2 linked regions of the Indioceanicola profundi genome follow. The protein of the gene in region 2 interacts with the protein of the main gene of each other region in a pairwise test. Links are inferred from orthologs where the notes say so. Each region holds a gene or a part of one and is shown on either strand. Other genes may lie near its edges.

The links.
Region 1: the proteins of rlmB (region 2) and tsaE interact in binary tests that used the Escherichia coli proteins (3 or more experiments, as listed by UniProt). The link is inferred for Indioceanicola profundi from one-to-one orthologs.

What each region holds. Positions count from the first base shown.
Region 1 is NZ_CP030126.1:3,030,782-3,035,643, forward strand. The notes cover bases 1,421-4,262. They hold tsaE (tRNA (adenosine(37)-N6)-threonylcarbamoyltransferase complex ATPase subunit type 1 TsaE), read left to right. Parts: upstream 1,421-2,528; coding sequence 2,529-2,996; downstream 2,997-4,262. Other genes in these bases: DOL89_RS14515 (NAD(P)/FAD-dependent oxidoreductase), read right to left, coding at 1,421-2,367; DOL89_RS14525 (aminoglycoside phosphotransferase family protein), read left to right, coding at 2,993-4,012; DOL89_RS14530 (nucleotidyltransferase family protein), read left to right, coding at 4,009-4,262. In the rest of the region: DOL89_RS25385 (helix-turn-helix domain-containing protein), read left to right, coding at 1-405; DOL89_RS14505 (low molecular weight protein-tyrosine-phosphatase), read right to left, coding at 412-906; DOL89_RS14510 (lipocalin-like domain-containing protein), read right to left, coding at 918-1,277; more of DOL89_RS14515, read right to left, coding at 1,351-1,420; more of DOL89_RS14530, read left to right, coding at 4,263-4,752; DOL89_RS14535 (glucosaminidase domain-containing protein), read right to left, coding at 4,829-4,862. UniProt on the Escherichia coli protein: Required for the formation of a threonylcarbamoyl group on adenosine at position 37 (t(6)A37) in tRNAs that read codons beginning with adenine.
Region 2 is NZ_CP030126.1:373,098-378,102, forward strand. Bases 1,009-3,993 are described here. They hold rlmB (23S rRNA (guanosine(2251)-2'-O)-methyltransferase RlmB), read right to left. Parts: upstream 2,990-3,993; coding sequence 2,027-2,989; downstream 1,009-2,026. Other genes in these bases: DOL89_RS01785 (DUF808 domain-containing protein), read left to right, coding at 1,009-1,414; tuf (elongation factor Tu), read left to right, coding at 3,527-3,993. Outside these bases: DOL89_RS01780 (DMT family transporter), read left to right, coding at 1-267; more of DOL89_RS01785, read left to right, coding at 374-1,008; more of tuf, read left to right, coding at 3,994-4,714. UniProt on the Escherichia coli protein: Specifically methylates the ribose of guanosine 2251 in 23S rRNA.

The DNA of each region.
Region 1 (4,862 bases), 2.7 Mb from region 2 along the record:
GCGGCCACCCAGTCGGCCGAGGGGCTTCCCGTGATCGGGTTGACGGCGCTGCCCGAGGGCGGCTGGTACCGGCCCCGGACGCTCGGCGTGCGCCTGCCCGCCCCGCCCGACCCGCGGCCGGAGCAGCCCCTGGCCGTGCTGGCGACGGATGACGGCCTGCTGCCGGAAGGGGTGCGGGCCGGCTTCGTCTGCTACGCCTTCCAGGGCATGGGGGCGCTGGAGGGCGATCTGGTCTATGTGGTGCGTGCGGACGGGCCGGTGGCACTGCGCCGTTACGACGGGCATCGCCCCGATGGGCATCGGCTGACCTGGTTCGATCCGGCCGGGGAAGCACAGTCGGAGGCCCTGTCCGATGAAAGGGTGGAGGCGATCTGCCCCGTGGTCATGATCCGGCGCAAATGGTAGGCGCGCTCAGTCCCCGAGCCGCCGCCTGACCTCCGCCAGCAACCCCTCGGCCCCCTGATCCACCAGTTCCAGCACCTCGTCGAAATGGTCGGCATGGCCGTAATAGGGATCGGGCACGTCCCGGCCCCTGGCGGGACCTACGGCGAAGCCCAGGAACAGGTGAAGCTTGTCCTGCGCGCCCGGCGGGCCGATGCGGGCAAGATGGGAGAGATGCCCGCGATCCATGGCCAGGATCAGGTCGAAGCGGCTGAAATCCTGCGCCCCCACCTTGCGGGCGCGGAGGTCCGAGAGGTCGATCCCGCGCGCTGCCGCATGGCGGATGGAGCGGCGGTCCGGCGGCTCCCCGACATGGTAGTCGTGGGTGCCCGCACTCTCGATCCGCACCCGGTCTTCAAGGCCGGCTTCCCGCACCTTGTGGCGGAACAGCCCGTGCGCGGTGGGGGAGCGGCAGATGTTTCCGGTGCAGACGAACAGCACGCCGACCTTGTCCTGCTGCGCCATGGGCCAGCCCCTTACTGCTCGACCCGCTGGAAGATGACGCGCTGACCCATGGGCAGTTCGTTGGCGATGCGGTCCTCCCCCAGTACCAGATAGACCGTGCCGCGGTTGGAGCTTCCCTCCGGATAGACCACGATGCGGTCCCCCTCGGCCTCATAGGTGACCCTGGTGGCCTCCCCCGCCGTGATCATGCTGTCTTCGGTGAAGATCAGGGTCTGGTTCTGCATCAGGAAGCCGATGCCTTCCGAGAGGGCGTTGCCCTTCTCCGGCACCATCTTCCAGCTTCCCACCAGGGGATTGTCCGACCCGCCATCGCAGGCGCCGAGCAGAACGGTGCCCATCAGGGCCAGGGCCATGCCGATCCGGCGCATCATTCAAGATATCCTTCCTCTTCCATCCATACCGGGCCGCCCGTCCGGCGGACCCGTCCCGCCATCAACATGGCACTCAGGCTCCCGGCTTCCCCTTGCTGGTCGAATATTCGAAATGCAGCACCTGATCGGGGTGGATCAGCGGGTGGATGGCGTGGGCGGCCATGGCGGCCTCGCTGAAGCCGCAGAGGATCAGCTTCAGCTTGCCGGGATAGGTGGCGATGTCACCCACGGCGAAGATGCCGGGCTCGCTGGTCGCACAGGTCTGCTGGGTAACGGCGATGTGGTGCTTTTCCAGGTTCAGGCCCCATTCCGCGATGGGGCCGAGGTTCATGGCCAGCCCGAAGAAGGGCAGCAGAACGTCGGCCTCCAGCACCTTCTCGTTCCCGTCCAGATCGGCGACGCGCACGCCGGTCAGGATGCCGCCGTTACCCTCCAGCCCGGCGAGCTGGTAGGGCACCACCATCTCCACCCGTCCTTGCGCCACCAACTCATCCAGGCGGGAGACGGATTCCGGGGCGGCGCGGAACTTGGCCCGGCGGTGCACCACCATGACCTTGGCCGCCACCTCCGACAGAGAGATGGCCCAGTCCACGGCGCTGTCGCCGCCGCCGGCGATGACCACCCGCTTGCCGGCGAAATCCTGCCGCCGCTTCACCAGATAGAAGACGCCGGTGCCCTCATAGGCTTCCAAATTCTCCAGCGGCGGCTTGTTGGGGCCGAAGGCGCCGACGCCGGCGGCGATCATCACCGCCCTGGCGTCGATCACCGTGCCCTTGTCCGTGGTCACCCGCCAGCCATCGCCGTTGCGCGCCAGGCCGGTGACCTGCTGGCCCAGATGGTAGGTCGGCTCGAAGGGGGCCGCCTGCTCCGTCAACCGGTCGATCAGGTCGGCGGCATCGATCGCCGGATGCGCCGGGATGTCGTAGATCGGCTTTTCCGGATAGAGCGCCGTGCACTGCCCGCCCAGCATGTCGAGGGCGTCCACCACATGGCACTTCATCTTCAGCATGCCGCATTCGAAAATGGCGAAAAGCCCGACGGGGCCGGCGCCGATGATGACGACATCTGTGCTGTGCGTGCTGCTGGACATGGGGCTGATCGCTGACCGGTTCGGAAAGGGTTGGGTTTTCCTGCCCCGAATCCTCCCCTGGATCAAGCCCCAGCGGCACCGGGGCCGCCATGCGAGCGGGGGTTGCGGCGGCAAGGCCGGATCGCCAGAATGCGCGGCTTCAGCTTGACCGGATGGCATGGATGGCCCGGACCCTGACCCTGGACTTGCGCGACGAGGCCGCGACCGCCGCCCTGGCCGCCCGTATCGGCGACGGGTTGCGCCCGCGCGACGTGGTGACGCTGACCGGCGATCTGGGGGCCGGCAAGACCGCCCTTTCCCGCGCCTTGATCCGCCACCTCTCCGGCGATCCGGAGGAGGAGGTGCCGAGCCCCACCTTCACCCTGGTCCAGACCTACGACCTGCCGGGCTTCCCGCTCTGGCATTTCGACCTCTACCGCCTGTCCGGCCCGGACGAGGTGGAGGAGCTGGGCTGGGACGAGATCCGGGCCGATGGCGTTGCCCTGGTGGAGTGGCCGGATCGGCTGGGCCCCCTGCTCCCCCCCGCCCGGCTGGAGCTGCGCCTCGCCATCACCGGCCCGGAGAGCCGCAGGGCCGAGCTGGCCGGTTTCGGCGACTGGGCGGAACGTCTGGACGGGATCACGCCATGACCGGTGCGGCGATGGAGCGGGAACCGCTGATCCGGGCCTTCCTGGCCGAGGCCGGCTGGGGGGATGCCGGCCGCATGCCGCTGGGGGCCGACTGGTCCACCCGGCGCTATGAGCGGCTGCACGGGAGCGGCGGGACCGCGATCCTGATGGACGCCCCCGCCCCCTGGACGCACCAGGTGGCGCCCTTCGTCAGGGTCTGCGGGCTGCTGCGGGCCCTGGACCTCTCCGCCCCCGCCATCCTGGCCGCCGATGCGGAGAACGGGCTGGCGCTCACGGAGGATTTCGGCGGCATGCTCTTCGCCGACCTGCTGGACCGCGGGGAACCGGCGGAGCCGCTCTACCGGCTGGCGCTGGACGTGCTGGTGCACATCCACCGGAACTTCGATCCCTCCACCAGCCTGCGCCCTTTTGACCGCGCCCTGTTCCTGCATGAGGTCGCGCTGTTCGGGGAGATGGGCGTCCCCGCCCTTGCCGGCCGGCCGCTGGACCCCGCCGCCGCGGCGGCGCTGCATGCCGCCTGGAGCGAGGTGCTGACGCCGGGGCTGGCGGTGCCGGGCAGCCTGCTGCTGCGGGATTATTTTCCCGGCAACATCATGGACCTGCCCGGCCGGCCCGGCATCCGCCGCTGCGGGCTGCTGGACGTGCAGGATGCCGGTATCGGGCCGATCAGCTACGACGTCATGTCTCTGCTGGAGGATGCCCGCCGCGATGTGCCGGAGGAGCTGAAGCAGGCCATGGTGGAGCGCTACCTGGCCGCCATGCCCGATCTGGACCGGGCGGCCTTCCTGGACAGCTTCGCCGTGATGGGCGGCATCCGCCATGCCCGCATCCTTGGCCGGCTGGCGGAGATCGTGGCCGCGAACCCGGCGGCCCCGCAACGCCGCTTCCTGCCGCGCGTATGGCGGCAGTTCCACGTGAAACTTGCCGAACCCGTGCTTGCGCCGGTCAAGCGCTGGGTGCAAACCCATGTGCCGGACAACGCACTCGACCGTATCCTTGGAGTTGAACCGAAATGACCAAGCCGACCCGCGCCATGGTGCTGGCCGCCGGGCTGGGCCAGCGCATGCGGCCGATCACCGACAGGATTCCGAAGCCGCTGGTCAAGGTGGGCGGGCAATCCATGCTGGACCATGCGCTGGACCGGCTGGAGGCGGCGGGGGTGGAGCAGGCCGTGGTTAACACCCACTGGCTGGCGGACCAGATCCTCACCCATCTGGACAGGCGCGCCCAGGCCGGCAGGGGTCCGGTCACCCTGATCTCCCCGGAGCCGGAGCTGCTGGAAACGGCGGGCGGCATCAAGCGGGCCCTGCCCCTGCTGGGGGACCAGCCTTTCTTCGCTGTGAATTCGGACATCCTCTGGCTGGACGGGCCGACCCCGGCGCTGGAGCGGCTGACCCGCAACTGGGACCCGGAGCGGATGGATGTGCTGCTGCTGCTGGCCGCCACGGTCTGGACCGTGGGCTATGACGGCAGCGGCGACTTTCACATGGACCCGGCCGGGCGGCTGAGCTGGCGGACGGAGCGGCAGTTGGCGCCCTTCGTCTATGCCGGGGTGCAGATCGCCAAGCCGGAGCTGTTCCGGGACCTGCCGGACGGCCCCTTGAGCAACAAGGCGGTCTGGCAGAAGGCGTCCGAGGAAGGCCGGCTGTTCGGCCTGCGCCATGACGGCCCCTGGTACCATGTCGGCACGCCGGAGGCGATCCCCCAGGTCGATGCCCAGATCCGCCAGCCGGCGGTGCGGTGGGTGGAGCCCTGAGCGGCGGGGCACGCCCCCGCCCCTGCTGCGGCGATGTCGCCCTTATCCCAGCTGATGCCGAAGCGCCGGGCCGCCTTCAATAGGCCCCGTCCGCCGTCTCCACCGGCGCC
Region 2 (5,005 bases):
CTGACGGAGACCATGCAGGTGCGGTGGACGGGAGAGTTCGTCTTCGCTCTCGGCTGGCTCTGCCTCGTCCTTTCCGTCGGCGCGGTCTTCCTGCTCTATTTTCTGATCCGGCAGGGCGCGGCGTCGCGGGTCGCCAGCCTGTTCTATCTCACCCCGCCCACCACGGCCCTGATGGCCTGGGCCCTGTTCGGGGAGACGCTGGGCTGGCTGGCGCTTGCCGGGATGGGGGTGACTGCGGCCGGGGTGGCGCTGGTGCTTAAACGCTGAATCGGGAAGCAGGGCTGCTGCTGGTCAGGAACCCATATGCGCAGTAGGGTGTTCTCGGCAGACCCACCCCGCGCGCACGGCGTGTCACCTCGACAGGAGCCCTTCCTTGAGCACCGGACTTATCGCTCTGCTGGACGACGTGGTCGGTCTGGCGAAGGTCGCCGCGGCATCCCTGGACGATGCGGCCGGGCAGGCGGCAAGGGCGGGGGTCAAGGCGGCCGGCGTGGTGGTCGACGATGCCGCGGTGACGCCGCGCTATGTGGTGGGCTTCGCGGCCAGCCGCGAACTGCCGATCATCGCCCGGATCGCGATGGGCTCGCTCAAGAACAAGCTCATCTTCCTTCTTCCCGCGGCCTTGCTGCTCAGCCTTTTCGCCCCCTGGGCGATCACGCCGCTGCTCATGCTGGGCGGCGCCTTCCTTTGTTATGAGGGCGCGGAGAAGGTTTATGAGGCCTTCTGGCCGCATGCGGAGGTGCACGGCGCCGGCGGCAAAGTGGCGGAATCGCCTGCCGACGCACAGGCGCTGGAGGAAGAGAAGATCAGCAGCGCCATCAAGACCGACTTCATCCTGTCGGCCGAGATCATGGCCATCACCCTGTCCACCGTGGCGGAGGAGTCATCCTCCTTCTGGAATCAGGCGCTGATACTGGCGCTCGTGGGCACTCTCATCACCTTGGTCGTGTATGGCGCCGTGGCCCTGATCGTGAAGGCGGACGATGTCGGCATCGCCCTGGCCACCAACGAGGCGCCGGCCTCCAGCATCCTCGGGCTGCGCAGCGTCGGGACGGCCCAGCCGGGCGGGGCCGACCGGGGACTACGGCCGGTCACCAAGGCCATCGGCCGGGGGCTGGTGAAGGGCATGCCCGTGTTCCTGAAGCTACTCAGTGTGGTCGGCATGGCCGCGATGCTCTGGGTCGGAGGCGGCATCATCATCCATGGCCTGGAAGGCTACGGGGTGCCGGCCATCGGACATGCCATCCACCATGTGGCCGAAGTGGTGGCGCATGCCGTTCCGGCCATTGCCGGCGTCCTGGAATGGCTGGTCACCGCGGCGCTGTCCGGCCTTTTCGGCCTGGTTCTGGGCGCGCTGCTGATCCCGCTGGTCCACAAGGTGCTGCAGCCGGCGATGGGCATGGCCAAGCATTAGGTCCAGAGCGATCAGGATTTCCGAATCGTCGTGGCCGGCCACGATCGGCTCTGGACACTGCGCGGTCACCGCAGGATCAAGTTCCTGGCGGCCGACTGGCCGGCAGATCGTCCAAGACCCGACAATCTGGACAGTGGCCGGAAGAAGCACGCCATCAATCAACCGGGACGGCGGGCCGAGCACCATCGCTTGGATCCGCCCCGCCAGCCCGCAGCCGCTGCGGCGCGACCCTTGTGCCACGCCGCACGACCATCACCGCTGGCTTGAAACGGCCGATGAGCACGGGGCGGATATCCTCCGCCCGCCCGTCAAGGGAACCACTTCGAGACACATGCTCCCTTCGCCGGATCGCGGCTCGAGCTTTCCGACGCGGTGGCGCGTGCCGGGCGACCGCTGGATGCCGCCGCGCTGGCCCGATTCGGCCTGCGTCCCGGCCATGTGACCCGACATCTTCTGGGAGCCGTGGAGGCAGCGTGCCATGATCCGGGGGAATGGTGCCGGCTGTCAGGATTGAACTGACGACCTACCGCTTACAAGGCGGTTGCTCTACCGCTGAGCTAAGCCGGCGCCGGGAGCCCGTCCGTCGCATATGGAGGCGGGACGGGCGGCAGACTAGCGCCGCCGGGCCACCTCGTAAAGCGCTACGGCCGCGGCATTGGACACATTCAGGCTTCCAACCGGTCCGCCGGTCGGCAGGCGGGCGATCTCGTCGCACCGTTCCGCCGTCAGCCGGCGGATGCCTTCGCCCTCCGAGCCCAGCACCAGCGCGACATGGCCGGCCAGCTCCAGCTCATGCAGCGCCCGCTCCCCCGATTCGGCCAGCCCGACGCACCAGAAGTTCGCCTCCCGCAGGTCGGTGATGGCGCGGGCCAGATTCGTGACCCGCACCAGGGGCACGGCCTCGACAGCGCCGGACGCCGTCTTGGCCAGCACGCCGGTGACCGGCGGCGCATGCCGGTCCTGTACGACCACTGCCATCGCCCCGAACGCCGCGGCGGACCGCATGACGGCACCGACATTGTGCGGGTCGGTCACCTGGTCCAGGATCACCACCAGCGCGCCGCCTTCCGCGGCCTCTGCGCGGGCGATCACGTCCTCCAGATCCAGCTCGGGCAGGGGGCCGCAATCCAGGGCGGCGCCCTGATGTACGGCGCCGGCCGCCAGCAGGCGGTCCAGCTGGTCACGGTCGGCGACGGTCGGCTCCGGACGGTCCAGCCCGAGCTCTTCTGCCCGGGCCAGGGCGGGCGTCAACGATTCGAGCGCGCCTTCCGTTACGAACAGGGCGCGCACCTGGCGCTCGGGATTGACCAGCGCCGCAGCGACCGGGTGCAGCCCGTAAAGCAGATTCGCACGCGAGGCGGAGGCCTGCAGCCCTGGCTTGGAGGGCGCGGTCTTCTGCGCCGGCTGCGTCGCGCCAGCCCCGCGCGCCGGGCGGTCGGCGTCGCGCTGCGGCTTTCCGGCACCCCGTGCGGATGCGTCTGCGGAGGAGGGGCGCTTGGGGCCGCCCTGCGCCGCGGCCGCGGTGCGCCGGTCGCGGGATTGCTGGCCCTTGGGGGGCTGTCGGGTGTTCTTCATGCGCGTCATCCTTGCCCAAGGCGAGGCGTCCCGCCAGATGTTTCGTCGCCGATACGGATATGTGAAATTGGCGTTGACATGGCGTCCGCAATCCGCATATTGCGCATCTCCGTTCCGGCCACGGTCGGAGCGCGGTCCCACGGAAGGGTGGCCGAGTGGTTAAAGGCAGCAGACTGTAAATCTGCCCGCGTTAGCGTACGCTGGTTCGAATCCAGCCCCTTCCACCAATTACGGCGTGCCCCGGAGACGGGGCGCGCCGTTTACCGCGCGCGGTGACGTCCCTGTCCGGGGCTGGCCGCGACGGACCGGGTCCGGCGGTGCCGGGTCCGGAACTAGATCCGGTTACAGGTCCACGCGAGTGGGCCGCCTCCGACTTGGGAAGACACTAGGCGGGTGTAGCTCAATGGTAGAGCAGAAGCCTTCCAAGCTTACGACGGGGGTTCGATTCCCCTCACCCGCTCCAAGATTCTAGGTCGGCGCGTCATCGTCGGAACTTCCGGGTCGACGGAACACTGTCAGGCAAGGGCGAACACAGCTATGGCGAAGGCGAAATTCGAGCGGACCAAGCCGCACTGCAACATTGGCACGATTGGCCATGTTGACCACGGCAAGACGTCGCTGACGGCGGCGATCACGAAGATTCTGGCGGAGACGGGCGGGGCGACCTTCACGGCGTACGACCAGATCGACAAGGCGCCGGAAGAGAAGGCGCGCGGGATCACGATCTCCACGGCGCATGTGGAATACGAGACGCAGAACCGTCACTACGCCCACGTGGACTGCCCGGGCCACGCCGACTACGTGAAGAACATGATCACGGGCGCGGCGCAGATGGACGGCGCCATCCTGGTGTGCTCGGCGGCCGACGGCCCGATGCCGCAGACGCGCGAGCACATTCTTCTGGCCCGTCAGGTCGGCGTGCCGGCGCTGGTGGTGTTCCTGAACAAGATGGACATGGCCGATCCGGACCTGGTGGAGCTGGTCGAGCTCGAGGTTCGCGAGCTGCTCTCCTCCTACGGCTTCCCGGGCGACGACATCCCGGTGATCAAGGGCTCGGCCCTGGCCGCGCTGGAGGACAGCGACAAGGCGCTCGGCCATGACGCCATCCTGGAGCTGATGCGCAACGTGGATGAGTACATCCCGCAGCCGGAGCGTCCGAAGGACAAGCCGTTTCTGATGCCGATCGAGGACGTGTTCTCGATCTCGGGCCGCGGCACGGTGGTGACCGGCCGCGTTGAGCGCGGCATCGTCAAGGTTGGCGAGGAAATCGAGATCGTCGGCATCAAGGCCACCGTGAAGACCACGGTGACCGGCGTCGAGATGTTCCGCAAGCTGCTCGACCAGGGCGAGGCCGGCGACAACATCGGCGCGCTGCTGCGCGGCACCAAGCGCGAGGATGTGGAGCGCGGTCAGGTTCTGGCCAAGCCGGGCTCGATCACCCCGCACACGGAGTTCGAGGCCGAGACCTACATCCTGACCAAGGAAGAGGGCGGCCGCCACACCCCGTTCTTCGCCAACTACCGTCCGCAGTTCTACTTCCGCACGACCGACGTGACGGGCACGGTGGAGCTGCCGGAAGGCACCGAGATGGTGATGCCGGGCGACAACATCCGCCTGAAGGTGAAGCTGATCGCCCCGATCGCCATGGATGAAGGTCTTCGCTTCGCCATTCGCGAGGGCGGCCGCACCGTCGGCGCCGGCGTCGTCTCCAAGATCGACAAGTAAGAAATGCGGTGGCCCGCGGGGAGGTTCTGCCTCCTCGCGGTGATCCGCGCATAGCCGGGATGCCGGACCTGCGCCGGCATCCTATTTTTCACTTTGCATTTGATACGGGAATTCGTTACAAGGCGCGCTCGCTCATGCGGGGCGCCGGCAGGGCACCATAGGAGTGTAGCTCAATTGGTAGAGCACCGGTCTCCAAAACCGGGGGCTGGGGGTTCGAGCCCCTCCACTCCTGCCACTTCGTGCGACTGCCATACGATCCCCGCGATGTGAAGCGACATTTGACCCGAGAGT